DNA from 4 places in the Bacillus sp. FJAT-45350 genome. Region 4 is predicted to be linked to each of the others. Evidence: predicted binding sites of a transcription regulator. Region 4 holds the regulator's gene; each other region holds the start of a gene.
The links. The regulator Rex, encoded in region 4, represses fermentation and respiration genes when NADH is low (regulators of the CRP and FNR family bind a similar motif). The targets are predictions, from matches to a motif close to TTGTGAAATATTTCACAA.

Region 1 (8,439 bases), 2.9 Mb from region 4:
CCCGTATGTGCTGACTTCCATTGCAGCTACCTTACGTGGACGCTGATATTCTTTGCCTTCTGGTGTATCTGTTACAACGAACCAGTAAATAATTCCGTAAATAACACAGGCTACACCACTGAATGCAATCGCATATCGCCAACCATCATCTCCGCCTATTAAAGTTAGTGCAAACCAAGGTAATAGCATTGCAGCGGCTGCAGAACCGAAGTTCCCCCAGCCAGCATAGAATCCTTCAGCAAAACCTACACTCTTTGGTGGAAACCACTCAGCAACCATTCGAATACCAACGACAAAGCTTGCTCCAATACAACTAATTAATAATCTTGAAATAAATAATTGCATCCACGTGTTACCGAAAGCAAACATAAATGTTGGGATCGCCATAACAATTAACAGAATTGAAAATACTCGTCTTGGACCAAATTTATCTAGAAGCATCCCAATAAGAATCCGTGCTGGAATTGTCAATGCAACATTTAGTATCGCTAATGCTGCAATATGATCCATTGTTAACCAACCTAGAGAATGAACCATTGTCCCAGCCAATGGTGCCATATTAAACCAAGCGAAGAACGAGATGAAAAAAGCAATCCATGTTAAATGAAGCATTTTTATTCTAGGGTTTTTATATTGAAAAATTTCTTTCGCTGTCACTTTTCTTCCCTCCAACTAGGAACCACTACAACATACCATATAATTTATAAGAGCTTGGCTATCAGCGAGAGCACTGAAAAGTTTTTCACATTTTAGTGCTCTTCTATCCCCAAACTCTTTTGGTGACAGCCGATTATCTTATTAGTTCTAACACTTAACTTCTGCATTTTTTCTAGAATAATAATACCAAGTAATTAACAAACTAATTACATAGTACGCAATAAAGATATAAAGAGCTGTGTTTGCTACACCTGTTGTTTCAATTGACCAACCAAACATTTTCGGAATTACGAAAGCCCCATATGCACCAATTGCTGATGTGAAGCCAAGGACTGGAGCTGCTTCTTTTACTGGGAAGATAAACGGAATCATACGGAATGTTGAACCATTTGCAATCCCTGTTGTTACAAATAAAACCATGAACATGATTAGAAACCCTGTGAAGTTGCCTGCATTATAGAAGTAAATAACCCCAATTGTTGCGGCAATCATCAAAACAATATCCCAAAATGTAACAATTGCTCCACCGATTTTATCTGAAATCCATCCTCCAACAGGACGAATTAATGCCCCTACTAAAGGTCCTAAGAATGCATATTGCATTGCATTTACTTCTGGAAACTCTGTACGAATTAATAGCGGAAATGCTGCTGCATATCCAATGAATGAGCCAAAACACATAACATATAACCATGTCATAATCCACGTATGTTTGTTTCTGAAGATTACTGCTTGCTCTTTAACTGAAGCCTTTGTACCAGGTAGATTATCCATTCCAAAGATTGCTGCAATAACAGTCAATACAATCGGAATTACCCATACAAACCCCGCATTTTGAATCCAAATATTTGTACCATCTGCTACTTGTTGTGGTGCTCCAGCAACTGCGCCAAATACCCCAACAGTTACAATTAAAGGTGCGATAAATTGAACAGCACTTACACCAAGATTACCAATACCTGCATTAAGTCCTAACGCTGTACCTTTTGCTTTTTTCGGATAGAAGAAGCTAATGTTCGCCATTGATGAAGCAAAGTTACCTCCACCTAATCCACAAAGTGCTGCTAAAATTGCCATTGTCATAAATGAAGTTTCTGGATTTTGTACTGCATAACCAATACCAATCGAAGGGATTAATAAGGACGCTGTACTAATGATTGTCCAGTTCTTCCCTCCAAAAATAGGGACTACAAATGTATATATAAGACGAAGTGTTGCACCTGTTAAGCCCGGAAGCGCTGCAAGAGTAAATAGCTCTCCAGACGTAAAGTTAAAGCCCACATCATTTAAGTTAACTGCTACAACCGACCATATTTGCCAAACTGCAAATGCTAAAAATAAAGCAGGAATTGAAATCCATAAATTTCGACTCGCATGTTTCTTTCCTTCCGACTCCCAAAACTGTTCGTTTTCCGGCTCCCATTTCGTAATTCTAGCCATAATTTATTCCTCCAGTAATATTTCTTAGTTAGTTAATTTAACTCTTCTTAAGAAGTTACTATTAGAATAAAGCATACTAGTCTTTTACGATGTGAAATTTCTCACATTATTGAGGATGTTCACGTTTTATTCATATAATAAAATGCGGAGCGTTTTATATGAAGCAATGAGCGAAGCCACTACTTTGTTTTGAGTCTAGCAACAAGCGGGTTCTTCTTGCTAGACGTGTAGTGTGCGCAGCCATTGCTCTTCTCAGAAATACTTTCAACAACCATGAAATTTTATCTAGATATAATAAAAAAAACAGGGTTGCAGACATTTAACTTTGCCTGTTCCCTGCTTAACCTAGTCTTTATATTCAAGTTTTCGCCATTGTAAAAATGTCACAAATGCAATAATAGCTGAGACAACTCCAACAACTGTGTAAGTGTACATAATTTCATATTCTCTACCTAAATAAGCCTCAATTGTCCATTGCAACATAACAACATTAACTGCAATCGTAAGAAAAATGATTATCCAGCAAGTTTTCTTACCCATGACGATATTCCCTTCCTACTGCATAAACAGTACCATTTTTCACTTCTATTAAAATCTTCGGTAACTCTCGTTGTGGTGGACCCATTTCAGGATGTCCATTTAAGTTAAAGTATGCATTATGACAAGGACATAATAATATTTCTTTTTCCTCTTCATAAAATACAGGGCACATTAAATGTGTACATGCACTGTTATAAGCAACCCACTCCCCTGATTTCGTATGAACTAATAATGCGGGGTCACTATCTGTTGGGTAATAAAAAGTTGCTGAGCTCCCTGCAGGTACATCATTGACTTTCGCAATTTCATAGGCATCAAACTCTTCATCTGCAAAGCCAAGCATAGCACGTAACGAAAACGGTACTGTTGCAAACCCGAGTGCAACAGAAGTCCCTACTGCCGTCTTTAAAAATGCACGACGATTATACTTAGTATCATCATCACGGTTTAAATTATCAACAAGATTTATCATATCATCATTAGTATCTTTTTTATTCCGTCCGAGCTTTTTCTTATCTGTCATAATAATCCCTCCCAGTTATATGAATGGAAGCTTTTAGAGGAAAGACGAACTCTAGTCAGCTATTCTCTCCTCTACATTCACGTACTTACAGCCGTTTTAATTAATCAGAATATACTCCGAAGAACTCCGGTACGTATTTCCATTTATCTTGTTCAGATGGTTTCTTACCTTCAATTAAGTTCATTTGCGTTCTACGACGACGTAATGCTTGCATCTCATCAAAATCAATAAAACGAATCGCATCACTTGGACATACTGATGCACACATTGGTGAAATGTCATATTGCGTACGGTCATAACACATGTCACATTTATACATTTTATTCTCTTCAAAATCAAACTTCGGTATACCGAAAGGACAACCAAAAGTACAATTTCTACAGCCAATACATTTTTCTTCCATTGCTGATAATACGACGCCCTCTTTTGTAATTTGAATTGCGTTAGCTGGACAAACTCGTGCACATGCGGGATCTTTACATTGCATACAAAGCATTGGGAACGTTTGTCTGCTTTCCATAAAGTCTACATACTCAACATAGTTACGCTCCTTTGCATCATGTCCTCCACACTCACGACATGCAGCTTGACATGCACGACAACCAATACAACGTTCAAATTCCAAATACATTACTTTATTCATGGATTTACACTCCCCTTATTATGCTTTTGCCATTTTGACCGAACATACTTTAAACTCTGGCATTCTCGATACTGGATCTAATGCTGGGTTTGTTAGAACATTAACTGCTAGATCTTTACCCCAGTGATATGGAACGAAGACTGTATCTTCACGAATTGCTTTCGTTAAACGAGTTTCAAGTACCATACTTCCACGCTTCGTCGTTAACTTTATTGTTTCTCCATTACTAAATCCATACTGACTAGCAAGAGCAGGGTGCATCTCCACATAAGGTACTGGACATTGTTGCATTAAGAACTCTGTTCTTCTCGTTTGTGAACCAGATAAGAAATGGAATACAACACGACCTGTTGTTAAATAAAGCGGAAATTCTTCAGTTGGGACTTCATCTGAATCACGGTAGTTAACAATTGGTAAATTTGCTTTCCCATCTGGATGGCCAAATTTTTCTTTAAACATTGTTGGTGTACCTGGATGGTCCTCTGATGGACATGGCCAGAACACACCATCTTCTTTATCAATTCGTTCCCAAGTAATTCCGTAATAATCGGCTTTACCACCCTTAGTTGCTACACGGAACTCTTCGAAAATTTCATGTGGGTTATTGTAGTTCATAAGATGTCCTTTACCCATACGTTCAGCTATTACCTTCATAATTTGCCAATCTGTTTTTGACTCACCGATCGGGTCTTTCACTTTACGAATTCGGATTACACGTCCTTCTAAATTCGTTGTTGTTCCTTCATCTTCTGCCCATGAAGAAGCAGGAAGGATAACATCAGCAAACTCTGCTGTTTCTGACATGAAGAAGTCACTTACGACTAAAAAGTCTAATTTATTAAATCCATTCCAAATATGTTGTAGGTTTGGTGCTGAAACAGCCGGGTTACTACACATTACATGCATTCCACGAATACGACCTGCTTCAATTTCATCAAACATTTCATATGCTGATACACCAGCTTGTGGCATATCTTTCTCGTCAATTCCCCATACATCTGAAATATATTTACGAGCAGCAGGGTCATCAATTTTTCGGTAGCCTGGTAATGCATCGGCTTTTTGACCATGCTCACGTCCACCTTGTCCGTTTGCTTGTCCCGTAAATGTCGCAACACCTGATGCGAATTTTCCAATTTGTCCACGTAATAAAGCCATTGACGTATATAAACGAACGTTATCTACACCCTTTGATTGCTGTTCAATTCCACGTGCAAACATTACAACTGAACGAGGCGAACGACCAAAGATATGAGCTGCTTTCAGTAATTTTTCTTCTGATACACCTGTGTAAACTGACGTATATTCTAGTGTGAATTTCTCAACCGCTACTTTTAATTCTTCGTAATTGTTACAGCGCTCTGCAACATACGCTTCATCTACATAGCCTTCTTTTATTAATAGATGTAACATTCCACTCGCAAGTACATCATCTGTACCTGGGCGTAAATCTAAATGAACATCTGCAATACGTGCTGTTGGTGTTTCACGAGGGTCACAAACAATCATTTTTGCCCCTTTGTCACGTGCTTTCCATAACCATTGAATTGTCGTCGGATGACACTCAGCTGTGTTTGAACCAGCCATAAAGAAGCAATCCGTATGCTCTAGCTCAGGCCATGGTAATGTCGAACCTCGGTCTGTACCAAGTGTTTGCATAAAACCACCTGCTGCAGAACTCATACAAAAACGACCGTTATAATCAACATAGCGTGTACCTAAAACAGCACGTGCATATTTACCAACTAAATAACATTTTTCATTTGTCATTGATACGCCACCGAACACTCCAATAGCGTCCATACCATGTTCAGATTGCAGCTTTTTATAATTTGTTTCAATTAAATCTAGTGCTTCATTCCAAGTAGCTTCTACAAACTGACCATTCTTCTTAATTAAAGGCTTTGTAATTCTTTCATCATGGTCAATTGTTTGGTAAGCTGTAACTCCTTTAGGACACATCTTCCCTAACGTTACAGGCCAATCGTATCGAGGCTCTACCCCTACTACTTTCCCCGTTTTTTCATTTAAACGTATATGCATTCCACACTGCATCCCACAATAACAGCAATGTGTACTAATTAGCTTTTCACCTGGATGTTGAAGGTTTTTCGTCCCTTCTTTTTGTAGAAATTGAGTCATTTATTTCTCCTCCTTAGATTCACTCTTATTGTAAAATTCTTCAGAACGTTTTTGACTAAACCCTGGTACATGAATTCCGTTATTTGTTTGAATTGGACCGAATGGGTTACCCATTGGATTTTCTAAGTTTAATTGACTCATCACACGCATTCTACGACGACATGACGGACAATAGTCTGCTAGATATGAGCCATCTTCAAGTTGTAAATCAAAGTTTTGAACTCCAAGAATTCCTTTTACATCTTCTATTTGGTCATCACTACTATAATTCGTTCCACATTTCTTACATGCTCTTGTATCAACTTGGATCACTTCTTGATAGTTCATCGGTACTGAAACTGCCAATGGACGAATAGGTAAATGGAATAGCTTTCCAAATGGGAAGTAAACTAAGAAAATTACGACTGTTATTTGATGAATCAATGATAGATAAGGATGAATAAATCCACCTAAAAATTTATATGAAACAGTTAATAATAATCCTGTTACTGTTACTGCTAATAACACATAAAGTGGGAATAAATCGAATTCAAAACGCTGACCTACTTGTACATTTTTATCTCTCGCACGACGAATCATCATCATCGTTACGCCACCTAATACCATTAGTGCTGTAATATTTAAAATGTTGTACATGATATGAGCTATGAATCCATCAGGATGCATTGTCATTACTTGAACACCCATTGCAACAACTGCATATGTTTGTGCATCTATTAAAGCAAAATGAATCCACCCAAAAGTTAAACCAAATGTAAACCCGAATGAACCAATACAGCCCCAAGCTACTAACCAGTGTTGAATGCCACGATAAAGACCACGCTTGAAAATAAATTTTTGAAGAATAATATTATCTACTAATGTCTTTGTAATAGCCTTTACATTACGCTTCTGTCTCTTACGTTTCTTTAAATTTTGAAGTGTGCGTTTAAACACTTGATGTGTGGCTGGTCTAATAAGCCATGAACATGTCCGAACCGTAATTCCGATAGCAAATACTATTGAAGAAATAAAATACCCAAACAACATCATATCTATCTTTACAAAGCCCTTCGTTCCAACCCACATTGTAAAAATTAATACTAATACTACGAAAAAAGCATACATGCTTGTTTTTGAATAAAAGGATCTTACAAAATCATTCATCTTCTTCCACCCCTTTAGAATCTAACAAGTTATCTTGTTGTTAAATACATTGTAGGCTGATTAAGATATTGAGACAGTGAAATTTATCACACATGAAATGAAATTCAAAAAAGATATTGTGACAAAATATTGGCAATGGATGAAATGAGAGTATAGAAAACAATGATTAGGTTTTGTATAGTTAAGAGGGGAACTCAATTATAATTAAAAAAGTCATAGAAAATTGGGGTAGTAAGATGCAGTATAAAACACATATAGCCTTTGGTTTAGCCACTGGTATAGGAGCATTACAGATTTACTCACCAGTAATAGATGATCTTGTACTATTTAGTGGAGGATTGATTATTGGTGCGTTACTTCCTGATATTGATCATATGAAAAGTAAAATTGGACGAAAGCTCCCTTCTATATCAAAACTAGTATATTTTTTCTTTGGGCATCGAAAGTTTTTTCATAGCATATTATTTGTTGCCCTATTATGGGGAATTCTTCGAGATATGGCGCCCTACTCATTTGTACTAGGACTAGTAATTGGAACTATTAGTCACTTAATTGGAGATATGATGACTCCTAGAGGGATAAAGTTATTTTATCCTCTACCTTGGAATGTGAAATTCCCTCTTACTTTTAAATCTGGGGGATTGGTAGAGTATTTACTTCTACTACTTTTTATTAGTGTAATTATCTTTCACCTTACATAAAAAAAAAGCACCACAGAGGGTACTTTCATAACAGTATATATAATTTAGTTCAATCGCTAATTCTATAGATTAAGAAGAAATAAGAACAGAAGCACACATTAATAAAATTGTCATAATAAATGCAATGATAATTCCGATTTCTTGTTTTGAATATCTTTGTATTATTTTTTTCATGTCAATTCTCCTCATTTATAAATTTACTAGATGCAGTCCGTCAATATACCTGCAATTCATCAGCTTAGTCATAAGGAGTTTGATTCATTGGTGTCTTTTGCTAACGTTATCTACTTTAACACTAGTTCCATAATACTACAAGGTTCGACAAAAAGAAAAAGATACTGCTTATTTTTATAAAAACCCTACTTTTTTCTAGGTCATTCACATTAAAACGTTATAATTTATTAAAATAAATCTAGTTCTAATAGTATAGTGAATCTACTTCCCTCTCTTTCTCGGTTTCTAGTAAACTATATGCACGTATAACGGATTCTATTAATAAAATAATTATTTTTTTTCAGAATAAAAAAGGTTTTCCAGAAGGTAGAATACTAACCATCGGAAAACCTCATCTATCTTATAAACTTACTAATTCTCTCAATTTCATTGGTATATATGCACATGTAGGATCGCTTTCTAAATAATCACCA
Region 2 (8,439 bases), 2.9 Mb from region 4:
TTAGAACGTGGTACACCTATTCAAGTTAAGGCAGGCACAGTTTTATTTGTTGAAGGGGACGAATCAGAGTTTGTTTATTTAGTTCGCTCTGGTAAGGTTAGCCTTAGTAAAATGACTACAGATGGTAAAGAATTTGTCGTTCACTTAAAACAGAAGGATGAGCTTGTCGGTGAAGTAGGTCTCTTTAATGAAATGTGTATAAGTGTAACTGCTAAGGTGGTTGAGGATGCTGATTTATTTCGTTTTGAACGTAGTAAGCTAGAAGACCTGTTCGCTGAGAATGGTGAAATTGCAGTAGCGTTTATGAAGTGGTTTTCACGTCATACTCAGTCAACACAAGCGAAGTTTAAGGATTTACTTTTATGTGGAAAAACAGGCGCTCTTTACTCAATGTTAATTAGATTTTGTAATTCCTACGGTGTAGAAGTAAAAGAAGGAATTAGAATTGAAGTAAACTTAACTAATCAAGACCTTGCAAATTTCATCGGGACAACAAGGGAAAGCGTTAATAGAATGTTAAATGATCTAAAAAAATTAGACGTTTTAGATAAAGTAGAAGGTTATATAATTATAAAAAAATTGGAATTTTTAAAGGAATATTTACACTGTGGAGATTGTCCAGTAGAAATTTGTACAATATAACAAAAGAGGCTTTCATCCATATATATGGTGAAGCCTCTTTTGTTTAAAAGTATTCGCCTGTTGTTTTAACTGTTAGGTGTGTGCCGTCATATGTTTGTTCACCAGATGCTGTTAGTAGGGTTACTTTATGCACATTAAAATCAATACCTTCCTTTAATGAATATCCTAGTAACAAACCAGTACCGAGTTCATTTTGATTATCGTATACTGCGACTTTTTGCCCTTCCATTGACTTATGCTTTGCCTCTAATATAAACCTTCGCCACTCTCCAAATCTTTTTATAATATAGGCTGATTCACCATCATCTAGATAGCCTACGAAAGCTTTAGAATCATCGATAAGACCATTTTTGCAATGTGCCCCTATTTGTTGGATAACGAGATTAATTTGCTCTAATTGTTCAAACTCGAGTTCATTTGAAAAGATTATCGTGAACATTTGCTCTTTTTTGTAATTAGTAACAGTGAAGTCTCCCTTAGGGTGGAGAGGAATGATATATGTATCATTCTCGACCTTCGTAGCAATACTTTCTAGATAGGTTATTGCTTCTTCTGCGCTTATATATGTAATATTTACTTTTAACAAAGACAGTCCTCCTTACAAAATTGTTGTTGCCTCTAGTATGTACCCATTGTGTTCATTTCTAAACTGTGATGCGTATCACATCGTAAACCAGCTTTCTTCGGTAAACTTAGTATATACCAAAGGAGAAAGGAAGATCACAATGAATATAAAGTGGTTTATCCCTCGGGAACATGGTGCATGGGCAATGCTGATTGTTCCTTTATTGCTCGGTACTTTTATTAGTAACCCTTCTTTTACTCACCTTTACTTTATTATTGGAGTATTAAGCCTGTACTTTGGCACTGGTCCTCTTTTAGCTTATATAAGGAAACCTAGACTAGGAAAAACAGTACTCCCATCATTTATGATTTATACAATTTGCGGGTTGATTTTTCTTGTTCCAGTATTGTACAAGCATCCATTTCTACTTTTATTCTCTTTTGCCATTATCCCTCTATTTTTTGTCAACATATTATTTGCTAGAAAAAGAAATGAACGGTCGTTTAGTAATGATTTAGTAGCTATTCTAGCATTATCATTTTTGGTACCTATGACATATTATATTGGAAATAATGCTATGACTTCTGAGGCATTGATTTTAATGTCATTAAACTTTGCTTTTTTTATTGGAAGTGTTTTTCATGTGAAGACATTTATTCGTGAGAAAGATAATAAGAAGTTTCTAAGGCTTTCAAATGGATACCATGGAGCAACTGTCATTATCCCTTTTTTAATAGGCTATCCTATTTTTGCTTTAGCATTTGCCTTTAGTACGATTAAGACATGGGTGATGCCCAAAGGATTAAAGATAAAACCAATTACTCTAGGACTAGTTGAACTAACGAATAGTATATTCTTCGTGTTAGTCATTTTGTTATTTAGGACGTGAAATATTGTATGAGACAAGTGTATTGATGCGGAAAGTAATCATTATATTGATACTTAAGAATATAAATAATTAGAAAGAGTGGAATTACGTTGAAGTCTAAGCTCTTAACTACCAATCATGATTCTTTTTTGGAGAATAATTGATGAAATGATCCAATAAGAGAGATTGTTAGGATGCGAGGCGATATTATGTCGGTGAAAAAGCGGTATTTTTGCATTGATGGAGAATGGGGAATCGTCCACCTACCAGAAAAACCAAACGGCTTTGCGGTATTTATATTGGGGGATATTAATCATTTTGTAAATAAGAAAACGAGTTTCTGGGTTCAACATCCGGACAGAAAGAAGTATATTGAGAAATTAAGGGATAAAGGATATACCGTTTTTCTCTCTAATTTATATGGTAGAAATTGGGGTAGTAAAAAAGCTGTACAATTGGCTGAGCACGTCTATCATGTTGTTATGAAAAAAGAAATACTTAATAGCAAAATTCATCTTGTTGCAGAAGGTATGGGGGCATTAGTTGCGATTAATTTGATAAAAAAATTGGATAATATACGTTCGGTAGTTTTTATAAATCCATGTTTACATTTGTATCATTATTATGACAAAGAAAAAAGGAATAAGTTGTTCTTTAAACGTTTCTGCCATGAACTATCATTGGCTCATCAAATTGATGAGGAGTTTATTGAAGAATTGTTATTGAAGCAAAAGAATACATGGGCGAGTACAAAACACATGCCAATCCATATTATTCATGAAACGAGTCATAAAAGGTATAGCATGGATGAGCATAGTAAACAGTTTGAGCATCATCGTAAAAAGATAGGCGATCCAATTACACTTACGATTTATCTACCTGGAAAGCCGTTTTCAAAGTATGCGAAACCAACCTATACATTTTTTCAAAAATACGAAAAAGAGTTATAGATATAGGTCAATCATAATATGCATTTCAGAAAAACCGGCAAAATCGGATACCTTGATTTTGGGGAGGTGACTTTTTGAAAAAGGTTGTCGTAACGGGAGTATTAGGATTTATAGGGCATCAACTATGCATGAGCTTGTTAGAAGAAGGTTATAAAGTATATGGAGTAGATGGAGTGGAGCTCGCAGAAAATAAATTAGCTGAGCACAAGCTTGATTTAATTGGGAGAAACTCCAATTTCAAATTTATTAATAAAAAAATTGAGGATGTTGACTTTAAAAATTTACTAAAGGGTATAGATATTGTCTATCATCTAGCCGCATCTACAAACTCCGATAATCAGTGGCAGAACTTACGAACGACAATTGAACACAATGTTCGAGCAACACAGCGAATCATTTCCGCTTGTCCTAAAAAAACAAGGTTTATTTATTCTTCAACTGTTCAGGTATATGGAGATAGACCAGGAGTCATTACAGAAAATGCACCAACGAATCCAACAACTGCTTATGGATTAACGAAAATGACAGGTGAATCTATTATTTTACAAGAGAAAAAGAAGAAGGATATGAATGTAGTTATTTTAAGATTACCGACTGTCTACGGACCGTGGCAACGTGAGGATATGACGTACTACCATCTATTAAAAGGAACCATAGAAAAAACACCTGTGACTGATGTTTGTATTGACCGTACTACTTTGGATGTTGTTTATATTTCTGATGTAGTAGATGCATTTCTACTTGCAGGTACCACTAAAGAAACGAATGAAACTTATAATATTACAAGTAGGAAAAAACACCAATGGCATAAAGGGAAACAAATCCTCACTAATTTTGATTATAAACCATCGATCAATGAAAGGCTTGAATCCTCATTGTCAGGTGAAAAAGCAAAAGAGCGGCTAGGATTTGTTCCTAAAGTATCTTTAGAAGAAGGATTAAAGAATCAGGAAGAACATATGAGAAAATGGATTCCTTTGTTAAAAGAATAAATTTCTCTGATGTGGTTGGCTTTTTGCTTTAATTATTTTACAATGAAAGGATAAACAAATCACATCGGAGGACAATGTGTGGAAGCAAAGTCAGTCATTATCGGAGTTGTTATTTTTGCAATCGTGACAGTAGGCTTATTCATAATGTTAAATATTGTATTAAGGTTAGGAGAAACAATATCTGTTATTGTTGCGATCGTAGTAGGAGCAATTGCAGAAATTATTTATAGGAGAAAAAAGAACTCATAAGCCCAAGTTTTAGGGCTTACGAGTTCTCTTTTTTGTTTTGATGCCTATATTGTTTTCATAAAAGAATTTTCGAAAAACTTTAATTCTGGGTATTTTTCTTGTGCAGTTCGCATTTGGTAGTCATTTTCAAATAAAGCAACAATTCGTCCGTCTCTATCAGTAACTAAACTTCGTTGCATTCGCTTAAAACGTTCTAATTCTTTTTCATCACCATCAATCCAACGTGCATTAGAAAAAGGCATTCTTTCTAGCTGGATATCAACGTGATATTCATTTTTTAAACGATACTCTAATACTTCAAATTGTAGTACACCTACAACTCCAACTATTTGTTGTTCAATTACTTTATTGTATGTTTTAAATAGCTGAATAGCCCCTTCTTCAGTTAACTGCTTAATCCCTTTTTCAAAGGATTTATGCTTTAGAGCCTCTTTTACTGTAATAGCAGAAAAGTACTCGGGAGAGAAGTGTGGCATCTCATCAAACTCAAAAGTTTCTCCTTCTGCAAGAGTGTCACCAATTCTAAATGTACCTGGATCAAATAATCCAATGATATCACCTGCGTAAGCTTCATCAATAATATTTCTACTTTGAGCTAGAAATTGAGTAGGCTGTGCTAGCTTGATTGGCTTATTAATACGGACATGCTTTACTGACATCCCTCTTTTAAATGAACCTGATGTAATACGTAGGAATGCTATTCTATCTCTATGGGCTGGATTCATATTTGCTTGGATTTTAAAGATAAACCCTGAGAACTCTTCTTTTTCTAATGGATTAATAATTCCGTTGTTACTTTCACGTGGAGTAGGACTTGGAGACATTTCAAGGTAGTGCTCTAGGAATGTTTGAACACCAAAATTTGAAATGGCACTACCGAAGAACACAGGAGTGAGCTCTCCACTTTTAATCCGTTCCCCGTCATATTCATCACCAGCAACATCAAGTAACTCAATTTCTTCTCTAAATTGAGAGACTAAGCTTTCATCTCCAATGATCTCGTCAATTTTAGGGTCATCTGGTCCTGAAACAGAAATTACATCTATATCATTTGGATTATCAGGATTGTATAGCTCTAGTTTTTTTCGATGACGGTCATAAACACCAGAGAATGAAAGCCCCATACCTATTGGCCAATTCATTGGATAAGAACGTATTCCAAGAAGATTTTCCTGTTCCTCTAATAAATCAAATGGATCTCGACCTTGACGATCGAGTTTGTTAATAAATGTAAAAATAGGAATCCCTCTCATTTTACATACTTTGAATAGCTTCTTAGTTTGTGCCTCTACACCTTTTGCGGCATCAATTAGCATCGTTGCTGAATCGGCAGCTGTTAATGTGCGATATGTGTCTTCACTGAAATCTTCGTGGCCGGGTGTATCTAAAATATTTACGTGGTAGCCATCGTATTGAAACTCAAGTACAGAACTTGTAACAGAGATTCCACGTTGTTTTTCTATTTCCATCCAATCACTTACTGCGTGCTTGGAATTTTTTTTTCCTTTTACCGAACCGGCTTCACGAATTGCTCCACCAAATAATAACAGTTTTTCTGTTAAAGTTGTTTTCCCTGCATCGGGGTGAGAGATAATCGCAAACGTTCGTCTCGATAGAACTTCCTTTTGATAAGAATTCATAATATTCCTCTTTCTTAATAAATAATAATTTCTTTACTAGTACGTGCATAGAGTAAAAGAGATGTACCTTTGTAAGAGCTTTATCTATTATAGCAAGGATAAAGGTAAACTTCCATCAAGCATTCTAAGCAGTGACCTGTACTTTCAGAATTAAAAGATGGAGGGGATTGTGACCTTGTCTAGAATATATTTAGTGGAGTAATAACTTAAGTTCAATAAGCTACTAAATATATTGTTGAGGAAAAAAAGTCAAATTTCTATTATACTAGTAGAGTATGTCTTGAACGATTAAGTAAGGGAGTGTCTTTTCATGCAACAGAAATTTATTATATTCATCCTAATCATGCTCATGTTAGCTATAAGTGGATGCTCTAGTTCAACTCAAAACCAAATCCAACGAGTAGGCTTATTATTAGAAGATACGATAGATGATCAAGGCTGGAATAGTCAAGGATATCAAGGACTATTACAAATTCAGTCAAGTCTAGGTGTCGATGTGTTTTTTAAAGAGGATATCAATACATATGAAAAGGCAAAGGATGCTGTAATCAAGTTTGATAATGAAGGAGTAAACTTGATTTTTGGTCATGGTCGCATTTTTGCAACATTCTTTAGTGAGTTAAATGAAGATTATCCAGATATTCATTTTGTTACCTTTAATGGTGAAGTGGAAGGTGAAAACATGACTAGCCTTCATTTTGAAAGTCATGCGATGGGATTTTTCGGTGGGATGGTAGCAGCTGAAATGTCAGAAACTAAAACAATTGGAGTAATTGCTGCGTTCCCTTGGCAACCTGAAGTAGATGGATTTGTTGAAGGGGCAACATATCAGGAGCAACAAATAGAGGTACTAACGGATTTTGTTGAAGATTGGACGGATACGGATAAAGCAATTTCGATTTATGAACAGATGGTCATGGATGGTGTTGATGTTTTTTATCCTGCTGGAGATGGCTATCATGTACCATTAGTAGAAAAAATTAAAGATAAAGGTCTTTATGCAATCGGATTTGTTAGTGACCAATCAGACTTAGGTGAGTCTACAGTATTAACAAGTACAGTGCAAAATGTAGAGACTCTCTATCAACTAGTAGCAAATAAGTTTGTTAATGGTGAGCTAGATGTTGGTAATCTATTCTTTGATTTTCAAGACGATGTCATAACACTAGGAGAATTTAGTTCTGTAGTGCCTATAGAATTTCAAGAACGAGTAGATCAATCAATTGAACAATATAAAGAAGATGGAAAACTTCCAAATCAAAGGTAGAAATTTTACACTATTTGCATAAATAATAAAACCATTGTATTCTTTTTAGAGGTTGTTCTCGAATATTCTTTTAGAAAAGTTAATGGGGTGAAACGATGAATTCAGAAAATAACATGAAGTTTATGCAAATTGGAATGAAGTATATGCCAGAAGCGAAAGCTTTTTTTGATGAAAAAGGTATTGAGCTTAACATGGAAGACCTTCAACCAATGTTAGAGTTACTTTTAAAGGTAATGTCTGACGCATATGAGTTAGGAAAAGAAGAAAGTACTAATGAATAATAACTTGAAGCCGACTACAAAGCAGTAGTCGGTCTTTTTTTATCATAAGTATGCTTTGGAGAGGACTAAGTCGACTTTACTAATTGTACAGGCGCATTCGTCTAGTTATATTCATAATATAAGTAGTGAAGTCACTTTAAATTTAAAGGAGTTTTGCTTCATGTATTACCATCCTCAATATATGCATAGACAGCACCAACAGCATCAACATCACCACGGACATCACGGACATCACGGACATCACGGACATCACGGACATCACGGGCATAGTGGTCAATCAGTACTACCGTTCTTAGCCGGTCTTGCTGTAAGTCCATTTTTATTTGGTGGCTTAGGTGGTGGAGGTTATGTGCCAGGACAACAATACGGTCCAGGAGGCTATGCACCTGGCCAATATGGTCCGGGAGGCTATGCACCTGGTCAATATGGTCCAGGAGGATACGGTCCAGGAGGTTATGTACCAGAGCAATATGATTCAGGTGGCTATACTCCAGGACAATATGGTCCAGGAGGCTTTCCTTTTGGTCAATAATAGTAGAGAAGAGACTGACACATTTTTCATGTCGGTCTCTTTGTTGATTTCAAATGTGGAAACATTTGCTTTGGATTCGCGCTTATTTTAAACTTTTTTAGTGATCTTCTAAACTGATGATTTTCTTTAGAATTTGAAAAGATATTAGCTTGCAAGGTTGATTACTCTTTTGGTTTATTATTTTCTTTAGACTCATTTGTATTAGTATTGAAGGATTGTAACATCGTTAATAACGGTGCTAGTTTATTAATTGATGGGCCAACTTTCTGAGCGAAAGACATAATTTGTTCAATTTGAGGAATTATTGATTCTAGATTCACGTTAGGAACACTATTATTAGTAGTAGAAACATTACTCTGAGTATTTACTTCTTCTTTATTTACTTCTTCTTTATATTCATCGATTTCCTGTTCGTTATTAGGTTCCTTAGGGATTTCTTGTTCAGTTGGCTGC
Region 3 (8,439 bases), 2.1 Mb from region 4:
CCAAAGATTCGCAATGTTGATGAGTAAATAACTCCAATAGTCCCTATAAAAGCTGAAAAGACAAATGGAAGGTAGGCGTAAGGGTTTGACACCCCTCCAGCGTCACGATATGCATCCCATATAGCAAACGTATAAATACAAGGGTAAAACATTAGCCATTGGTAATTGGCTAATTCGACCGCCCGCTGAGTATCACCATGAAAACTAGGAATGATGATGAGGTTTAAATTTGCTTGAACATTAATTAAAAACTCTAAAAATATAAACATTACACCCTTAAACAATTCTCCATTAAGAAATTGAGCAAAACCAGGTAGAGCAATACTCCATAATAATTTTTCAGTTTTATTTTCCATTTAATCATCTCTTTATTCTTTATTAGTTAATTCTTCTCGATTTGCTGCCTTAGGAGGTTCCTCCATCCACTCTTTGTCAATCGTAATATTTGCACCATCTTCTAAGTACTTCCCACTTTCAATAATTAAACGTCCGTAAGTTGCTGTTAAATCTCGCCTTAGTGAAACAGATAAACCACTACCATAAGCGGCTACTCCCATTGCGCCAATTTCTGTTGCGTGAAATAGCATAAGCTTATCCGAAAAAGGGGGGATTTGTGATTCTGTCACATGGGAATCCCATGTCATTGGTGCAGGTAGTAAATTCTCATTAAAAAAATCTTGAAAAAGTTCAATATGCTTATTTGAAATTTCAATACCTCTTAAGAAAAAATTTTGTACTTCATCAGATTTTGTGATTTGTGTAAACCCTAATAAAAAAGCTCTGCCAAGTGTATTGTTCGCTAAGTTTTCGAAAAGGTGGGCTATTTCAACACCTAGTAAAGGTCTTTTGTCACCAAACCAACCTGTTAAGAAACTCTGTTTTTTTATGAAGTCTATTTTATCAGGTATTGGTATCGTAGGTGGTTTAATGAGGACCCCCTTTGATAACATGACTTCTTTAGTTTTTACATGTAATTCCTTAGCATCATGAAGACAATCGCTATAAAAAATAGTCGTATCACGTCTCGTAGCCATTGATATCGCCATTCCATAGCTTACAATTCCAAATTTCCCTAAGCATCTTAAATATTCAAGGTAAAAAATATCAGAATATAATCTTGGAGCATTTAGGTTGATATCCTCTGAAGTGAATCCCATAGGTAGTGGAAATGACTCGAGTTTGAATAATTCTGTAATTTTTGCTAAGTGTTTGCTAGAGGCTTGCTTTGCTAATTGTAATAACTCCTTTACTTCAGGGTCATCAACATTTCTTAGAAAATAACTTAATACACCAATGGCAGCACTATCGCTCATATAAGTAGTCCATAGGCTAGAAAGTTCGGAAGAGGTTAATTTAATGTGTCGTGTAGTAGTATCCATATGCTGCCTCCTAATTTATGTAAGTGCTTCTAAGGTAGTATGGTAAAGTTATTTATAAATTATTTATAAGGAACCAAATGAACTAAAATTTAGCGATTTAATTCCAATGAATATATTATAGATGTATAATTTACTATTGGGATAAGATAATGTTGTAAACAAAGTAACTGGAGGTTCGTATGAGGAAAAAGTTCTTAATAAATCTTAGTGAAAATCTGCTGTTTAGAGTATTAGTTTCAGCGGTATTAACTGCAGTATTATATAGCGTGGTCGATGCAATTTACATGTATATAGTTCATGGGATACAGTTTGTGAACACATTTGGATTTACTTTAAAAGATACTCTTTCAATATTTATAGTAGGGGGCGTTCCGTTAGCTTATGTAATTGAAAGAGTGACGAGTAAGAAAAGCGAAGATAGTCGATATAAACGGAATTTGTTTTTATATAGCCTAGCTGGTCTGTCATTAATATTTATTTCGTTGATTATAGTGATAGGAAGGCCAGTAACTGAAGTTTTCATGTCTCCTTCTCATTATTTAGTTGGTGTGATGTCTGGTCTTCTTTTTTATCATGTATATTTGCTTATCATTCATTACATAAACAAGGATTATAAACCGAAATTCTTTCCACAACGGGTTGTTTCAATATTTTTATTTTGCTTTATTATGATTATCTTTGCGATTGCAGTTCCTGAAGATACATACAGAACTATCGAAGGTTACGATACAATGGAACAAGCTATTGAGGAATTACCTTATGAGATAAAAACACCTACTGTTCTTCCTGAAAATGTTTCTTTAGACTGGGTTGCCGTTTTGGAAAAGGAATTTGAGGAACAAGCACTGACAAGAATTTTTTATCGTGAAGAAAATGAAGATAGCTTTGTAGTTGATATTACGAAAGAAGAAATTGAATTTTTAGAAATCTATGATTTGGATTCTGTTACTTTAAATGGAATAGAGGCTACCCTCGGTCATACTGATTTTGGAGATCAAAAATTAGTTTGGATTGATGAGGGGCTATATTATAGTATCGAGACATTGCATATTATCTTAAGTGAAGAGGAATTAATAGAAATCGCCCAATCCTTTCGATAATGAAGGATAAGAGGTAGATGAAGGAAATTTTCTTTGTCTATCTTTTTTGTTTCTATTTGCGGATGAATATTTCTTACAATTTATATAAAAACTAACAGGGTATGAAATAGATAAGGAGATGAATTATGAAAGAGAAAATTTTAAAGTCATTATTAGTTATTGCTTTACTCCTTGGTGTTCAAACTTCTGGGATGGTTGCATTCGCTAATGAGGATTCCCCACGAGAAGTTGAACCAGAGTGGTGGTGGAACAAGGAGAAGGAAGATGATGAGAAATATCGTAACCTTGAAGGAGGAACTGAAAAGCAGGAAAGAGCAGCTCGTCAACAGCCTGTTTCAAATATCGTCCTTCAACAGCAGTATCCCGAGACGGTAATCCTACAAGGTCCGACAACAGAAAACAAAATTGCGTTAACATTTGATGATGGACCAGATCCTCGCTACACTGAGCAAGTACTTGATATACTTGCGGAATACAACGTACCTGCTACATTTTTTGTCATGGGTTCAAGAGCTATTGCATTTCCAGAAATGGTAGAAAGAATGGACGCTGAAGGACACATTGTTGGGAACCATACATATTGGCATCCGAACCTAGTAGAAAAAGGTGACATTCCAACACTTGAAAGAGAAATTGAAAGAACAGAAGATGTATTAAATGATATTGTTGGCTATCGTACAAGCTTATTCCGTGCACCATATGGCTTTTTATATGGAGAGCTAGTTGAGAAGGTAGCTGAGATGAATTACTCCGTTATTGTCTGGTCGGTTGATTCGTTAGATTGGCAAGAGGACCCGCCTGCAGTGATTGCTTCAAATGTTCTTGACAATGTTCACCCAGGAGCTATCATTTTAATGCATGATGGCGGTGATTGGGATGCCGACCGAACAAATACAATTGAATCATTACGTCAAATCATTCCAACATTACAAGAGCAAGGGTATGAATTCGTAACCGTACCAAACTTATTAAATATCCCATATCAAAAATAATATAAAACTACAAAAGAAGCACCTCTTGTTATATGGCTCGATGCCATCAAGAGGTGCTTTCCTAACGAATTCATAACTCATAACTCATAATTCATAATTCATAATTCATAATTCATAATAGTGTTAGCATTTTATTTCTGCGTTTTTTCGTTGATAGTAATAGTAATTTAGAACGATAGAAATCGCGTAAAAGGCGATGAAGAAATATAATGCTGTAATCGGTGTACCGGTGTTAGACATAGACCAACCAAATAGTTTTGGTATAAAAAATGAACCATATGCTGCGAATGCTGCAGTAAATCCTAATACAGGTGCTGCTTCTTTTACTGGGAAGATAATAGGAATCATTTGGAATGTTGAACCAGACCCTATACCAGCAGCAATAAATAATATTAGAAACGATAGTAGGAATCCACTAAATAGATTTTGTCCAAGAAAATAAATGACCGAAAGTGCACCAGCTGACATTACAACAAGGACATAAGCAGTAACCTTAGCTCCACCAAGTTTATCAGAAAGCCAACCACCGACTGGACGGAATGCAGCTGCTAAAAATGCTCCTAAAAACGCAAGTGATACATACTCTGGAAATGTGGAACGTAGCAATAATGGAAATGCGGCTGCATATCCGATAAATGAACCGAAAGTTGCTACATATAGCCATGTCATAACCCATGTATGTTTTCTTTTAACGATAACGAATTGTTCTTTTACCGATTGCTTGGCTGTTGGAAGGTTATCCATTCCAAAGTAAGCGATAATGGTCATAATAATAATTGGAATAACCCAAACGAATGCCGCATTTTGCAACCAAATTTGAGAGCCGTCAGGTAATACTTGTGCTTCGCCACCAATGAAAGCAAATGTACCTACTGTAATGATTAGAGGAGTGACAAATTGAACGACGGATACCCCCATATTTCCTAAACCACCATTAATACCAAGAGCTGTTCCTTTTTCTTTTTTCGGATAAAAGAAACTAATGTTAGCAAGTGCAGATGAGAAGTTTCCTCCACCAACTCCACAAAGTGCAGCTAAAAGAAGCATTACCCAATAAGGTGTATCAGGATTTTGTACTGCAAACCCTATCCCGATAGCTGGAAAAACAAGAATACCTGTTGAGAACACTACCCAGTTTCTACCGCCAAATTTTCCTACTGCGAATGTATATATGAAACGTAATGAAGCACCAACAAGACCAGGTATTGCAGCAAGTGTGAATAATTGCTCAGCTGTAAATTGGAAGCCGATATCATTTAAGCGAACTGCAACAACTGACCAGATTTGCCATACAATAAAAGCAAGCATTAATGTTGGTACTGATATCCAAAGGTTTCTCCTTGCATGTCTTTTTCCTTCTTTTTCCCAGAATTCTTCATTTTCTGGATTCCATTCTGTTATACGTGCCATGATTTATTCCTCCATAATTAATTCGTGTCGTAGTACTTGATGAGCCAATCATAACGTTAAATGTTAAAAAGAAATGTGAAATTTATCACAGTTTCTAGAAATTAAAATCGTGAATTTTAATATTTTGTTATATGAATAAGTGAATAGATGAGCATAGGGAAACTTAAAAGTGAAGCGTCATAGCTTTTATTATAAGTAATGGAATAGTAGTAGAGGGAGTGAGGATAACAACTCTAACTAAATGAACATATTGTGACAAATAGTAATGGAGGAAAGATAAAAATATAATAGTAACAGCTTTAAATTTTAGCAATAACAGGGGTGTTAACATCATTAACTCTTATGTCGTTCACTTCCTGTGTAATGTGCTAGTGTGATCTTTTTCACATCTTAAACTAGCTTTGTACACTATACTAAAAGAGTAAATTCATATAAAACACCAAAGAGATAACAACATAGATACTAGCTAAAAGTGTACTAAAAACAAGGAGTTGAAGGGTATGACACATCCTGAGTTTTTGAAAAAAGGAATTTGGAGTAAAGAAATTAACTTAAGAGATTTTATTCAAAAAAACTACGCACCGTATACTGGTGATGATACATTCCTAGTAGCGGCAACAGATAATACAAAGAAGTTATGGGCTCAAGTGATGGAGCTAACGAAAGAAGAAAGAGAGAACGGTGGTGTCTACGATTTAGATACAGAAATCGTTTCTACTATTACATCACATGGTCCTGCTTATTTAGATAAAGATAAGGAAACAGTTGTTGGATTTCAAACAGACAAGCCATTTAAACGGTCGTTACAGCCTTATGGTGGTATTCGAATGGCAGCTACTGCATGTGAATCATATGGCTATGAAGTAGATGGAGAAGTGGATCGCTTCTTCACCGATCATCGCAAAACTCATAATCAAGGAGTATTCGATGCCTATACAGATGATATGAAAACTGCTAGAAAAATAGGGATTATTACTGGGCTTCCAGATGCATATGGACGTGGAAGAATAATTGGAGATTACCGTAGGGTTGCTTTATACGGTGTAGATTTCTTAATTAACGAAAAGAAAAAGGATTTACAAGAAACAGGTCCAAGAATGTCAGAAGATTTGATTCGTTTACGTGAAGAATTAGCGGAACAAATTAGAGCACTTCAAGAATTAAAAGAGCTAGCAACTTCATATGGCTTTGATATTTCTGATCCAGCGGAAAATGCAAAGGAAGCTTTTCAGTGGTTATACTTTGGCTATCTAGCAGCAATTAAAGAGCAAAATGGAGCTGCAATGAGTCTTGGTCGTGTATCTACATTCTTAGATATTTATATTGAGAATGATATAAAAGAAGGAACGATGACAGAGGAAGAGGCACAAGAATTAGTCGATCATTTTGTCATGAAGCTTCGCCTTGTGAAATTTGCTAGAACACCGGAATATAATGACTTATTTAGTGGAGACCCAACATGGGTAACAGAATCAATCGGTGGTGTAGGAATTGATGGGCGTCCATTAGTAACGAAAACATCATTCCGTTTTATTCATACGCTTACAAACTTAGGACCAGCACCAGAGCCAAATTTGACGATACTTTGGTCAACGAATCTACCTGAAAACTTCAAACGCTATTGTGCTGAAATGTCGATTAAGACAAGCTCAATTCAATATGAAAATGATGATTTAATGCGTGAAGAATTTGGAGACGACTACGGAATTGCTTGTTGTGTATCAGCAATGAAAATTGGAAAACAAATGCAGTTTTTTGGAGCTAGAGCTAATTTAGCGAAAGCGTTATTGTATGCAATTAATGGTGGAGTCGATGAGCAAACGAAAACACAGGTAACTCCAATGTTTGAAAAAATTCGAGGCGATTATTTAGAATTTGATGAAGTGATGGCTAAGTATGACCAAGTGCTTGACTGGTTAGCGGAGCTATATATAAACACATTAAATGTCATTCATTTCATGCACGATAAATACAATTATGAGCGAATTGAAATGGCTCTACATGACAAAGATGTACTAAGAACGATGGCAACTGGAATTGCTGGATTGTCGGTAGTAGCTGATTCACTTAGTGCGATCAAGCATAGCAAAGTGAAAGTAATTCGAGATGAGAATGGAATTGCTGTTGATTATGTAATTGAAGGAGATTATCCGCAATTCGGAAATAACGATGACCGTGTAGATGAAATTGCTGAAGAGATTGTGACATGCTTCATGAAGAAGTTAAAGAAGCATGACACATATCGTAATGCGAAAACAACGATGTCGATACTGACTATTACATCAAACGTTGTCTATGGAAAGAAAACAGGGAACACACCAGATGGACGAAAAGATGGTGAGCCGTTTGCTCCAGGAGCGAATCCGCTACATGGAAGAGACAAAAAGGGTGCACTTGCTTCTTTAAACTCAGTGGCGAAGTTACCTTATCACCATTCATTAGATGGAATTTCTAACACATTTTCTATCGTGCCAAAAGCATTGGGGAAAGAGTCAAATGACCGAATCACAAATTTAGTTGCGATATTAGATGGTTATTCTGAAAAATTTGGTCATCACTTAAATATCAATGTATTTGATAGGGAAACGCTTCTTGATGCAATGGAACATCCAGAACTATATCCGCAGTTAACAATTCGTGTATCAGGATATGCAGTTAATTTTATTAAGTTGACAAGAGAACAGCAACTAGATGTCATTAACCGTACATTCCATGAGTCACTTGGAAGATAGGTAAGATAAAAAAGAGAATAACTAAAGCCCCTCTGAAAAAACTATCAAAGAGGGGCTTTACCTATAGTTAGAATATAATGTGAATTCAAAGTTAGAAATGAGGACTATTTATGAAGGGATATGTTCATTCAGTTGAAACGTCAGGTATGGTTGATGGACCTGGGATACGCTATGTCATTTTTACACAAGGTTGCCTTTTAAGATGTCAGTTTTGTCATAATCCTGATACGTGGGAACAAAAAAAAGGAAAAACAACATCTGTAGATGAGCTTATTGCTGATATTGAAACGTATATACCATATTTAAAGCGCTCTAATGGTGGTGTCACAGTTAGTGGTGGAGAACCATTATTGCAAATCGATTTCTTAATAGAATTATTTAAAAGATGCAAACAGTTAGGACTCCACACAACAATTGATACATCAGCTGGTTGTGTTTCGAAGACTACAGATTTTTTAAATTCACTTGAAGAATTAGTCAAATATACTGATTTGTTTTTATTAGATATTAAGCATATTGATAATGAAAAGCATAAAGAACTTACAACTGTTCCTAATAATCATATTTTAGAGTTTGCGAAGCTTCTTTCTGAAAAACAAATACCGATTTGGTTACGTCATGTTCTTATTCCGGGAATTAATGATCAAGACGAACACATACAGAGCTTGGCTTCATTTATTAACACATTAAATAATGTAGAGAAAGTTGAAGTGTTACCATACCATCAATTAGGAGTATACAAATGGGAAGAGCTAGGAATTCCATATCCATTAGCTGATGTTAATCCACCTGATAAAGAGACGATAGAAAAAGCACATAGGATTTT
Region 4 (8,439 bases):
AGCTTGGTGAAGCATTATTATTACATGCGATGGAGCTTGCAAAAGTGTACGGTTCAAAAAAAATGACGCTTGAGGTCCGGATTTCGAACGTGGTTGCACAGAAGCTATATGAAAAATTAGGCTTTAAACCAGGTGGAATCAGAAAAAAGTATTACACGGATAACTTTGAAGATGCGTTAGTGATGTGGGTGGTATTAAATGAAGAAAGTAGAGAAAATATTAGCTATTGAAACGAGTTGTGATGAAACTTCTGTAGCGATAATTAAAGATGGTAAAGAAATTTTATCTAATGTCGTAGCGTCGCAAATCGAAAGCCATAAACGCTTTGGTGGTGTTGTACCGGAGATAGCTTCTAGACACCACGTGGAGCAATTTACATATATCATTGAAGAAGCAATGAATAAGGCTGAAGTCACATTTGAAGATTTAGATGCAATAGCAGTAACACATGGACCGGGATTAGTAGGTGCTTTGTTAATAGGTGTTAATGCAGCAAAAGCTCTTGCTTATGCACATGACCTGCCTCTTATTGGGGTTCATCATATCGCGGGGCATATTTACGCGAATCGACTTGTAAAGGAGTTACAGTTTCCTTTATTAGCTCTTGTTGTTTCAGGGGGACATACAGAACTAGTATTTATGAAAGAGCACGGAGATTATGAAGTCATAGGTGAAACTCGTGACGATGCTGTAGGGGAGGCATATGATAAAGTGGCGCGTACTCTTAAGCTTCCGTACCCTGGAGGTCCTCATATAGATCGTTTGGCTCATGAAGGGAAAGCGACTATAGATTTACCGAGAGCATGGCTAGAAAAGGATTCCTATGATTTTAGTTTTAGTGGATTGAAATCGGCTGTTATAAATACTCTTCATAATGCTGCTCAAAAAGGTAACGTAATAAACCAAGAAGACCTGGCAGCTAGTTTTCAAGAGAGTGTAATCGAGGTACTTGTTACAAAGACAGAAAAAGCAGTACAGGAATACGGTGTGAAGCAACTACTAGTAGCAGGGGGAGTGGCTGCTAACAAAGGGCTACGAAACAAGTTAGAAGAAACATTTAAAGATACTGACATTGATCTAGTTATTCCTCCGCTATCGTTATGCACAGATAATGCAGCTATGATAGGAGCTGCTGCCAGCATTCAATTTAATAAAAAGGACTTTGCTGATTATCGTCTAAATGGTCAGCCTGGCTTAGAATTAGCGTAATCAGCGTTTAAAAACCTTCTCTCACGGAAAAGATGAGAGAAGGTTTTTTTTATGTTGTGGAGAACACTCCACACACTTATTGTGGATAATGTGAATAACTTAAATTAAGACTGATATAAAGCTATTTTATTTGTTTATAAATAAATGTGGACAAATCTGTGGATAAAGGGGATAACTTTTATTTTAGCGTAAAAATAGGCAAATAGACTGTGGATATCTATGTGGATACTGTGGATATGTCAGAAAATTTTAATAAAAACTGGAGAGGTTTACTATTGAAGAAGCGATTATTGTTTCTATTAGTCTTATTCTTCTCATATATAGTTGTGGAAAATGTGTATGCAGAAGTAGAAAAGGAACACTTTCTTCTCATTTTAGTACCAGAATTCTCCTTTGAAGAAGTAGAGTGGCTATTAAATGAAGGGGAAGAGATAGAGATTTGGGATAAAGGTTCTTTAGCAGGTGTGAATATACGACCGGATGGAGCCTATTCTTACATAAATAGCGTAGTCTCACTTAGTTCCGGTTCAAGAGGTACAGGAATTAAAGACTGGAATGCCTTTATGAAGGGTGAATACTTTAATGAGCGACTTGTGGATGAAGTTTATCTTCAATGGACAGGGGATTATCCACAGACAGATATTATTCATCCTCTTTTTCACAAGTTAAGAGAAAAAAATCATCTCACTACTTACGGAGCGGAAATTGGGTTAGTAGGAGAACACTTAAAAGAGTATGGTGTTGCCCCTTTTGTTATGGGGAATAGTGATCTATCGACAGAAAAAGTAAGATACGGTTCACTTTTTACAATAGATACACAGGGAAACACATTGGGGCAATTACAAGAAGGGGTTAGGGATAACACTCATGCGCCAATGGGAGTTGAAATGAATGAACAGGTCATTATTGATACATTATTAGCTGTTGAAGGAGAGAATGATTCGTCTTTTTTTGTTCTTGAGTGGGGAGACTTCCACCGTCTTTATCAGGAAAAGGAGAATATGACAGAAGGTCAATTCCAAACACAATATAAGGAGCGTCTCTTACACTTAGAGAATTTTTTATCCGAAGTAGTTACTTCTTCGCGTACAGTATTATTTCTGTCTCCGATGATGAATCAACAGGCTTATCAACAAAAGAAAAGGCTAGCACCAATCTGGATTTGGGATAATCGATATGAGGGGGAGCGAACTTTTCTCACTTCAAATACTACACGACAGAGCTCTGTTGTGAGTAATGTGGATGTAGCACCTTTTATCCTATCTTATTTTGGAATAACAACACCACTTGAGATGATTGGACAGCCTATTGTTCATGAAAGTTCTCCAACTTATTCACAAACAGAAATTGTTGAGCAGATGGATTGGATTTTCACCATTTTTCGAACTAGAGGGATTGTCTTACCTAGTTATATTACGTTGTTAGTGATTTTATTAGTCGGTACGAGCCTATTTATTTGGAGAAACAAATCAAGTGAAAGGTGGAAAGGGGTTGCAAGAATTTTATTGGTAGCTGCGATAAGCTCTCCTATATGGTTACTTGTAACACCTCACCTTCTTAAGTACATACAAGTAGGCGCTTACTTTTGGGTTATGACGCTTGCATCCCTAATAACAGGTTATCTTTTTGTTAGGTATTTAAAGACTCCATTAACCTATCTCGGTGCTTTTACATTTCTATTGATTACAATTGATTTAATGAATGGCTCGTATTTTATGCAGAGATCCTACTTAGGCTATGATCCCATCATTGGTGCAAGATATTATGGTATCGGGAACGAATATGCAGGTGTATTTATAGTATCGGGTATTCTCATGCTATTACCGATACTAAGGCAAAAGAATGTATGGATAAAGCGCGTAGTAATTATTGTTTGGACTTTCGTTACTTTACTTCTTTTAGGATCAAGTCAGCTAGGTACAAATGCTGGGGCGACGTTAGCAGCTGGTATCACAGGTGGCTTCATGCTTTATCGAACGTTTGCAAACAAAAAGCTTTTTTTTCTCATGATTTTGGGAGGAACAACACTAGTAGCTTTGATTGGTTTTCTTTTTCTGTTGCAAGTGACTGGAAAGATGACACATATCGGATATGCATTTGAACGAATTTTTTCTGGGGATTTCTATTATGCTTTTGATGTAATAAAAAGAAAGCTAGCGATGAACTGGAAGATATTCAAGTATTCAAATTGGACTCAGCTCTTTGTGACAAGCTATATATTAGTGGGGTTTGTTCTTTGGATGCAAAAGAGAATCGTAACAAAGACAGCAGAGAAGAACGTGTTACAAGGAAGTATTGTTGCGTCTGTAGCGTTATTACTTTTAAATGATTCAGGAGTAGTAGCTGCTGCGACCTCAATGTTTCTAATAGTAGCTGCTAGTTACTATTGGATGATAGAAAAAAAAGCTGAAAGTCATCAAACTTAGATGTCTTTCAGCTTTGTGTATGAGGATGGGAATGACTATTCTTCAAGTTGTAGTGTTTCCCATTCTTCCATTAAATTCTCTAGTTCACTAGTTGCCTCGTCAATCTGCCCTTGGATTGAGAGGGTTTTTTCGTGATCCTGAAACACATCAGGGTCACACAATATTTCTTCGTTTTCACTAATACTTGTCTCTAGTTGTTCGATCTTTTGTTCAATTTCTTCAATTCGTCGTATCCGTTGTCGTTCTTTACGTTTTGCTTCTTTATCAAGTTGAAACCCAACTTTATCAGATTTTTCTTTTTCTGTTGAATTGCGATCAGCTTCTCCTTCATTCTGTAACTCAGCTAACTGCTTAGTTTCTTCTTTCTTCTCAACATAGTAATCATAGTCTCCAAGGTAGTTTGTCATACTAGTGGAAGAGAGCTCGATAATTCGAGTCGCAATTCTGTTTAAAAAGTAACGGTCATGTGAGACGAAAAGCAATGTACCAGGATAATCGATTAATGCTGATTCTAATACTTCCTTACTATCAATATCAAGATGGTTTGTTGGCTCATCAAATATAAGGAAGTTTGCCTTTTGCATCATTAACTTTGCTAGTGCCAATCTAGCCTTTTCGCCACCACTTAAATCATAAACTGTCTTTAACACATCGTCACCACTAAAGAGAAAATTGCCGAGAACGGTGCGAATCTCTTTTTCTGGAGTTAGTGGATATTCATCCCATAATTCTTGTAAAACTGTTTTTCTTGTATTTAGATTCGCTTGTTCCTGGTCGTAGTATCCTATCATGACATTACTACCTAATCGAGCGTCACCATCTAAGAATGGATGTTGCTTGGTAATTGCCTTAAGTAAAGTTGATTTTCCGATACCATTAGGACCAATGAGCGCGACACTTTCGCCTTTTTTTACTTCAAAGGTGATGTTCGAGCATACAGGCTGTCCATCGTATCCAATAGAAGCATGGTCAACTTTCAATACATCATTACCTGTTTGTTTTGAGATTTGAAAGGAGAAGGAAGCTGATTTACTGTCTCCAGATGGTCTATCTAGTAAATCCATTCGTTCTAATTGCTTTCTACGACTTTGTGCACGTTTCGTAGTAGAGGCTCTTGCAATGTTTCGCTGAATGAAATCTTCAAGCTTAGCGACTTCACCTTGCTGTTTCTCGAATTGCTTTAGCTCCATTTCATAGCGTTTTGCATTTTCTTCTAAATAAGCACTGTAGTTACCGTGGTATTTTGTTGCCTTTGTTCTTGATAGGTCATACACAATCGTGACAATTTTATCAAGGAAATAGCGGTCATGTGAGACAATAAGTACGGCCCCGTCATAATTAGATAAATATTGTTCAAGCCATGTTAACGTTTCAATGTCTAAATGGTTGGTTGGCTCATCAAGTATTAACAGTTCGGGCTTTGTCAGTAAAAGCTTACCTAAAGCTAAACGAGTTTTCTGTCCTCCGCTTAGAGTAGAAACTTTTGTAGAGTAATCAAATGAGCCGAAGTTTAAACCAGATAATATGCTGCGGATATCTGCTTCGTATTGATATCCACCTTGGTCTTTGAAGGTAATCTGTAGCTTGTCATACTCGTTAAGTAATTTGCTATATGCTGTTTCATCAGCTAAGGTATCCGGATTTGCCATTTGTTCTTCTAATCGTCTGAGTTGCTTCTCCATTTTCTTTAGTGGTTCAAACACAGTAAGCATCTCATCCCATATAGAGAGAGACGATTCAAGTCCTGTATCCTGTGCTAGATAACCTTGCTTAATTCCTTTAGGTGTAACAATTTCTCCTGAATCATATGAAGTTTGTCCAGAAATAATTTTTAATAGAGTTGATTTACCAGCACCATTTCTACCTACAAGAGCAACTCGTTCCCTTGACTGTATTTCTAATTTGATATTTGATAAAATTGGTTCAGCACCAAATGATTTTGTTAGGTTTACACATTGTAATAAAATCATATAATAACCCTTTCTTATGTAAGAATAGAGTTTGTTCAATTGAACAAACGTTAAGCAATGAGCAAACTCATTGCTATTATTTTTGAATATGCTCTAATATTATGATATTTTACTACCTTAAGTGTAACCGATTCCCATACAATCAACAACTTGATGAATAATAGGTTAATACGATTACATACATGATAAAATGTTGTACAATATAGGTATAGAGTTTGTCCTATCACTACTTATTGGTGGTAATGGACATGGCTAATAGCGGAGGCGATTTATGAATATCGAGCAAAATAAGATACCACAAGCAACGGCAAAACGATTGCCCTTGTATTATCGCTTTTTAGAAAACCTGCACGCCTCAGGGAAACAACGTGTATCGTCATCAGAATTAAGTGAAGCTGTTAAAGTAGATTCCGCTACAATTCGAAGAGACTTTTCTTATTTCGGAGCGCTAGGGAAGAAGGGGTATGGCTATAATGTTAATTATCTCCTATCTTTTTTTAGAAAGACACTTGATCAAGATGAAATTACAAAAGTAGCCCTCATTGGTGTAGGGAATTTAGGAACGGCGTTTTTAAATTATAACTTTGCAAAAAATAACAACACACAAATTGTGATGGCTTTTGATGTGTCTGAGGATAAAATCGGTGAGGATATAGGCGGAGTTAAAATATATAATCTCGATAATCTAGAAGAATGCTTAGATGAAGAGGTAACGGTGGCAATTCTTACTGTGCCAGTAGCTGCAGCACAAAAAATTGCGGACCGACTAGTGAAGGCAGGGATTAAAGGAATTCTTAACTTTACACCAGCTCGATTAACAGTACCTTCAAATGTTAGAGTTCATCATATTGATTTATCAGTTGAATTACAGGCATTGAGTTATTTCTTGAAACATTACCCTCTCTAAAGTCTAACGTGGAAAAGTTCTGTATGTATTTAATAGATGTTACTAAAGAGAAAGTAGGAGGTGAGCTATATGAACATAGGACCTGGGAGCCTATTGTTAATAGCAATTGTAGCGCTAATTATATTTGGACCAAAAAAGTTACCTGAGCTAGGAAGAGCAGCAGGGAATACTTTAAGAGAATTTAAAAAGGCAACTAAAGGTATGATGGACGACGATGATAAAAAGAAAAATAATGAAGATAAGAATTAGTTAGGAAGGGTAGTCAAATGAAGCAAAATGATATGTCCCTTTATGATCATATTGGTGAATTAAGAAAGAGAATAATCATCGTGCTTGTCTTTTTTGTATTTGCGATGATAGGTGGTTTCTTTCTGGCAGGACCAATGATTACGTATTTACAGAGCGCACCAGAAGCTCAGAATCTGCCGATGAATGCTTTTAAATTGACAGACCCTTTAAAGGTCTATATGACTTTTGCATTTTTTAGTGCAATATTACTTGTTTCTCCTGTTATTTTGTATCAGTTTTGGGCTTTTATTAGTCCAGGACTTCACCATACAGAGAGAAGGGTAACGTTATCTTATATTCCATTAGCATTTGGATTGTTTCTATTAGGGATTTCTTTTTCGTATTTTATTATTTTCCCTTTTTTGATACAGTTTATGGGAACACTGGCTGAACAGTTAAATATCACTGAGCAATACGGTATTAATGAGTACTTTTCATTCTTGTTTCAATTAACAATTCCATTTGGATTTCTATTTCAACTTCCTGTTATTATCATGTTTTTAACGCGGCTTGGGATTGTTACTCCAGAATTATTATCAAGAATTAGAAAATTTGCTTATTTTATTTTGTTAGTGATAGCTGGCTTTATTACTCCTCCAGAGATAGTCTCGCATTTAATGGTAACGGTGCCTTTGTTACTATTATATGAGGTAAGTATATGGGTATCGAAAATAACCTATCACAAAGTGTTGAAGGCGGAAGCGCAGCGACAAAAGGATTTAGAAGAGCAAGAGCGTATTGAACGAGAGCAGCAAAATAATGCAGATAGTAAATAGAAGTATTCATAGTAATCACAGTGTTGGAATAATTCCGATACTGTGATTTTTTTCATATAACCGACCAGTGGTTTTGTTATATAGTGTAGAAGAGAAATAGCTTCTAGTAGAAAAAGAAAAGCAATGGCTTCACACACTGAACTAGTAGTTCAAGTGGATCCACACATTGCTTTTCATCGTTATTATTTAGCTGGTGCTGTTTCTTTTCTCTTATCTACTAGACGAACTGCTTTTCCTTCTGAACGAGGAATTGAGTTAGGAGCACCAACATGGATGTCCATAGTAACTAGGCAGTTGTTTTTCATAGAGTTTTGGATTTTGCGTTTTAGGTTAAGGACAAGTTCGTGCTCCATGTCTTGACCTGGGATATTGTTAAAGAATTCTTCCTTCATTTCTGCGTGAAGTTGAACAGCGTCCATTGTACCAGACTTCACTAGGTGAATTTGATAATGAGGTACTAGCTCATCAATTTGTAATAAATAACGCTCGATTTCAGAAGGGAATACGTTAACGCCACGGATAATAATCATGTCGTCAATACGACCCTTAACGCGAGACATTCTTGTAGTTGTACGTCCGCACTTACATTTTTCTCTAGTAATTGAAGCGATGTCACCAGTACGGTAACGGATAATTGGTAGTGCTTCTTTACTTAAGCTAGTGAATACTAATTCTCCGTCTTCACCTTCAGGTACCGGTTGTAGAGTTTCAGGGTCGATAACTTCAACTAAGAAGTGGTCATCAGCAATGTGAAGTCCGTCTTGTGCTTCGTGGCACTCGATAGAAACACCAGGTCCCATTACTTCACTTAAACCGTAAATATCAACGGCTTTAATGCCAAGTTTCTCTTCAAGAGTTGCACG

Region 1: CD003_RS00820 (NarK family nitrate/nitrite MFS transporter) is a predicted target of Rex. The motif match lies at 2,187-2,204, and genes of this name have one in related genera.
Region 2: CD003_RS00840 (YwiC-like family protein) is a predicted target of Rex. The motif match lies at 1,292-1,309, and genes of this name have one in related genera.
Region 3: pflB (formate C-acetyltransferase) is a predicted target of Rex. The motif match lies at 5,253-5,270, and genes of this name have one in related genera.

What each region holds. Positions count from the first base shown of each region.
Region 1 covers NZ_NISU01000001.1:156,067-164,505, reverse strand. The annotation lists gene CD003_RS00825 (MFS transporter) at 1-657, opposite strand, end outside; gene CD003_RS00820 (NarK family nitrate/nitrite MFS transporter) at 805-2,097, opposite strand; gene CD003_RS00815 (hypothetical protein) at 2,443-2,637, opposite strand; gene CD003_RS00810 (ubiquinol-cytochrome c reductase iron-sulfur subunit) at 2,630-3,160, opposite strand; gene CD003_RS00805 (4Fe-4S dicluster domain-containing protein) at 3,261-3,803, opposite strand; gene CD003_RS00800 (molybdopterin oxidoreductase family protein) at 3,822-5,945, opposite strand; gene CD003_RS00795 (MFS transporter) at 5,946-7,091, opposite strand; gene CD003_RS00790 (metal-dependent hydrolase) at 7,328-7,792, shown strand; gene CD003_RS00785 (TIGR04053 family radical SAM/SPASM domain-containing protein) at 8,367-8,439, opposite strand, start outside.
Region 2 covers NZ_NISU01000001.1:165,602-174,040, forward strand. The annotation lists gene CD003_RS00830 (Crp/Fnr family transcriptional regulator) at 1-642, shown strand, start outside; gene CD003_RS00835 (hypothetical protein) at 686-1,228, opposite strand; gene CD003_RS00840 (YwiC-like family protein) at 1,368-2,096, shown strand; gene CD003_RS00845 (alpha/beta hydrolase) at 2,285-3,025, shown strand; gene CD003_RS00850 (NAD-dependent epimerase/dehydratase family protein) at 3,100-4,017, shown strand; gene CD003_RS21615 (hypothetical protein) at 4,096-4,266, shown strand; gene CD003_RS00855 (peptide chain release factor 3) at 4,311-5,906, opposite strand; gene CD003_RS00860 (BMP family ABC transporter substrate-binding protein) at 6,217-7,173, shown strand; gene CD003_RS00865 (ComZ family protein) at 7,269-7,454, shown strand; gene CD003_RS00870 (hypothetical protein) at 7,615-7,986, shown strand; gene CD003_RS00875 (hypothetical protein) at 8,148-8,439, opposite strand, start outside.
Region 3 covers NZ_NISU01000001.1:924,261-932,699, forward strand. The annotation lists gene CD003_RS04645 (hypothetical protein) at 1-356, opposite strand, end outside; gene CD003_RS04650 (DUF3231 family protein) at 369-1,379, opposite strand; gene CD003_RS04655 (DUF4367 domain-containing protein) at 1,559-2,479, shown strand; gene CD003_RS04660 (polysaccharide deacetylase family protein) at 2,605-3,471, shown strand; gene CD003_RS04665 (MFS transporter) at 3,595-4,881, opposite strand; gene pflB (formate C-acetyltransferase) at 5,382-7,613, shown strand; gene pflA (pyruvate formate-lyase-activating protein) at 7,724-8,439, shown strand, end outside.
Region 4 covers NZ_NISU01000001.1:3,069,129-3,077,567, reverse strand. The annotation lists gene rimI (ribosomal protein S18-alanine N-acetyltransferase) at 1-230, shown strand, start outside; gene tsaD (tRNA (adenosine(37)-N6)-threonylcarbamoyltransferase complex transferase subunit TsaD) at 199-1,209, shown strand; gene CD003_RS15520 (hypothetical protein) at 1,485-3,635, shown strand; gene CD003_RS15515 (ABC-F family ATP-binding cassette domain-containing protein) at 3,671-5,605, opposite strand; gene CD003_RS15510 (redox-sensing transcriptional repressor Rex) at 5,877-6,512, shown strand; gene CD003_RS15505 (twin-arginine translocase TatA/TatE family subunit) at 6,582-6,761, shown strand; gene tatC (twin-arginine translocase subunit TatC) at 6,779-7,576, shown strand; gene paaK (phenylacetate--CoA ligase PaaK) at 7,759-8,439, opposite strand, start outside.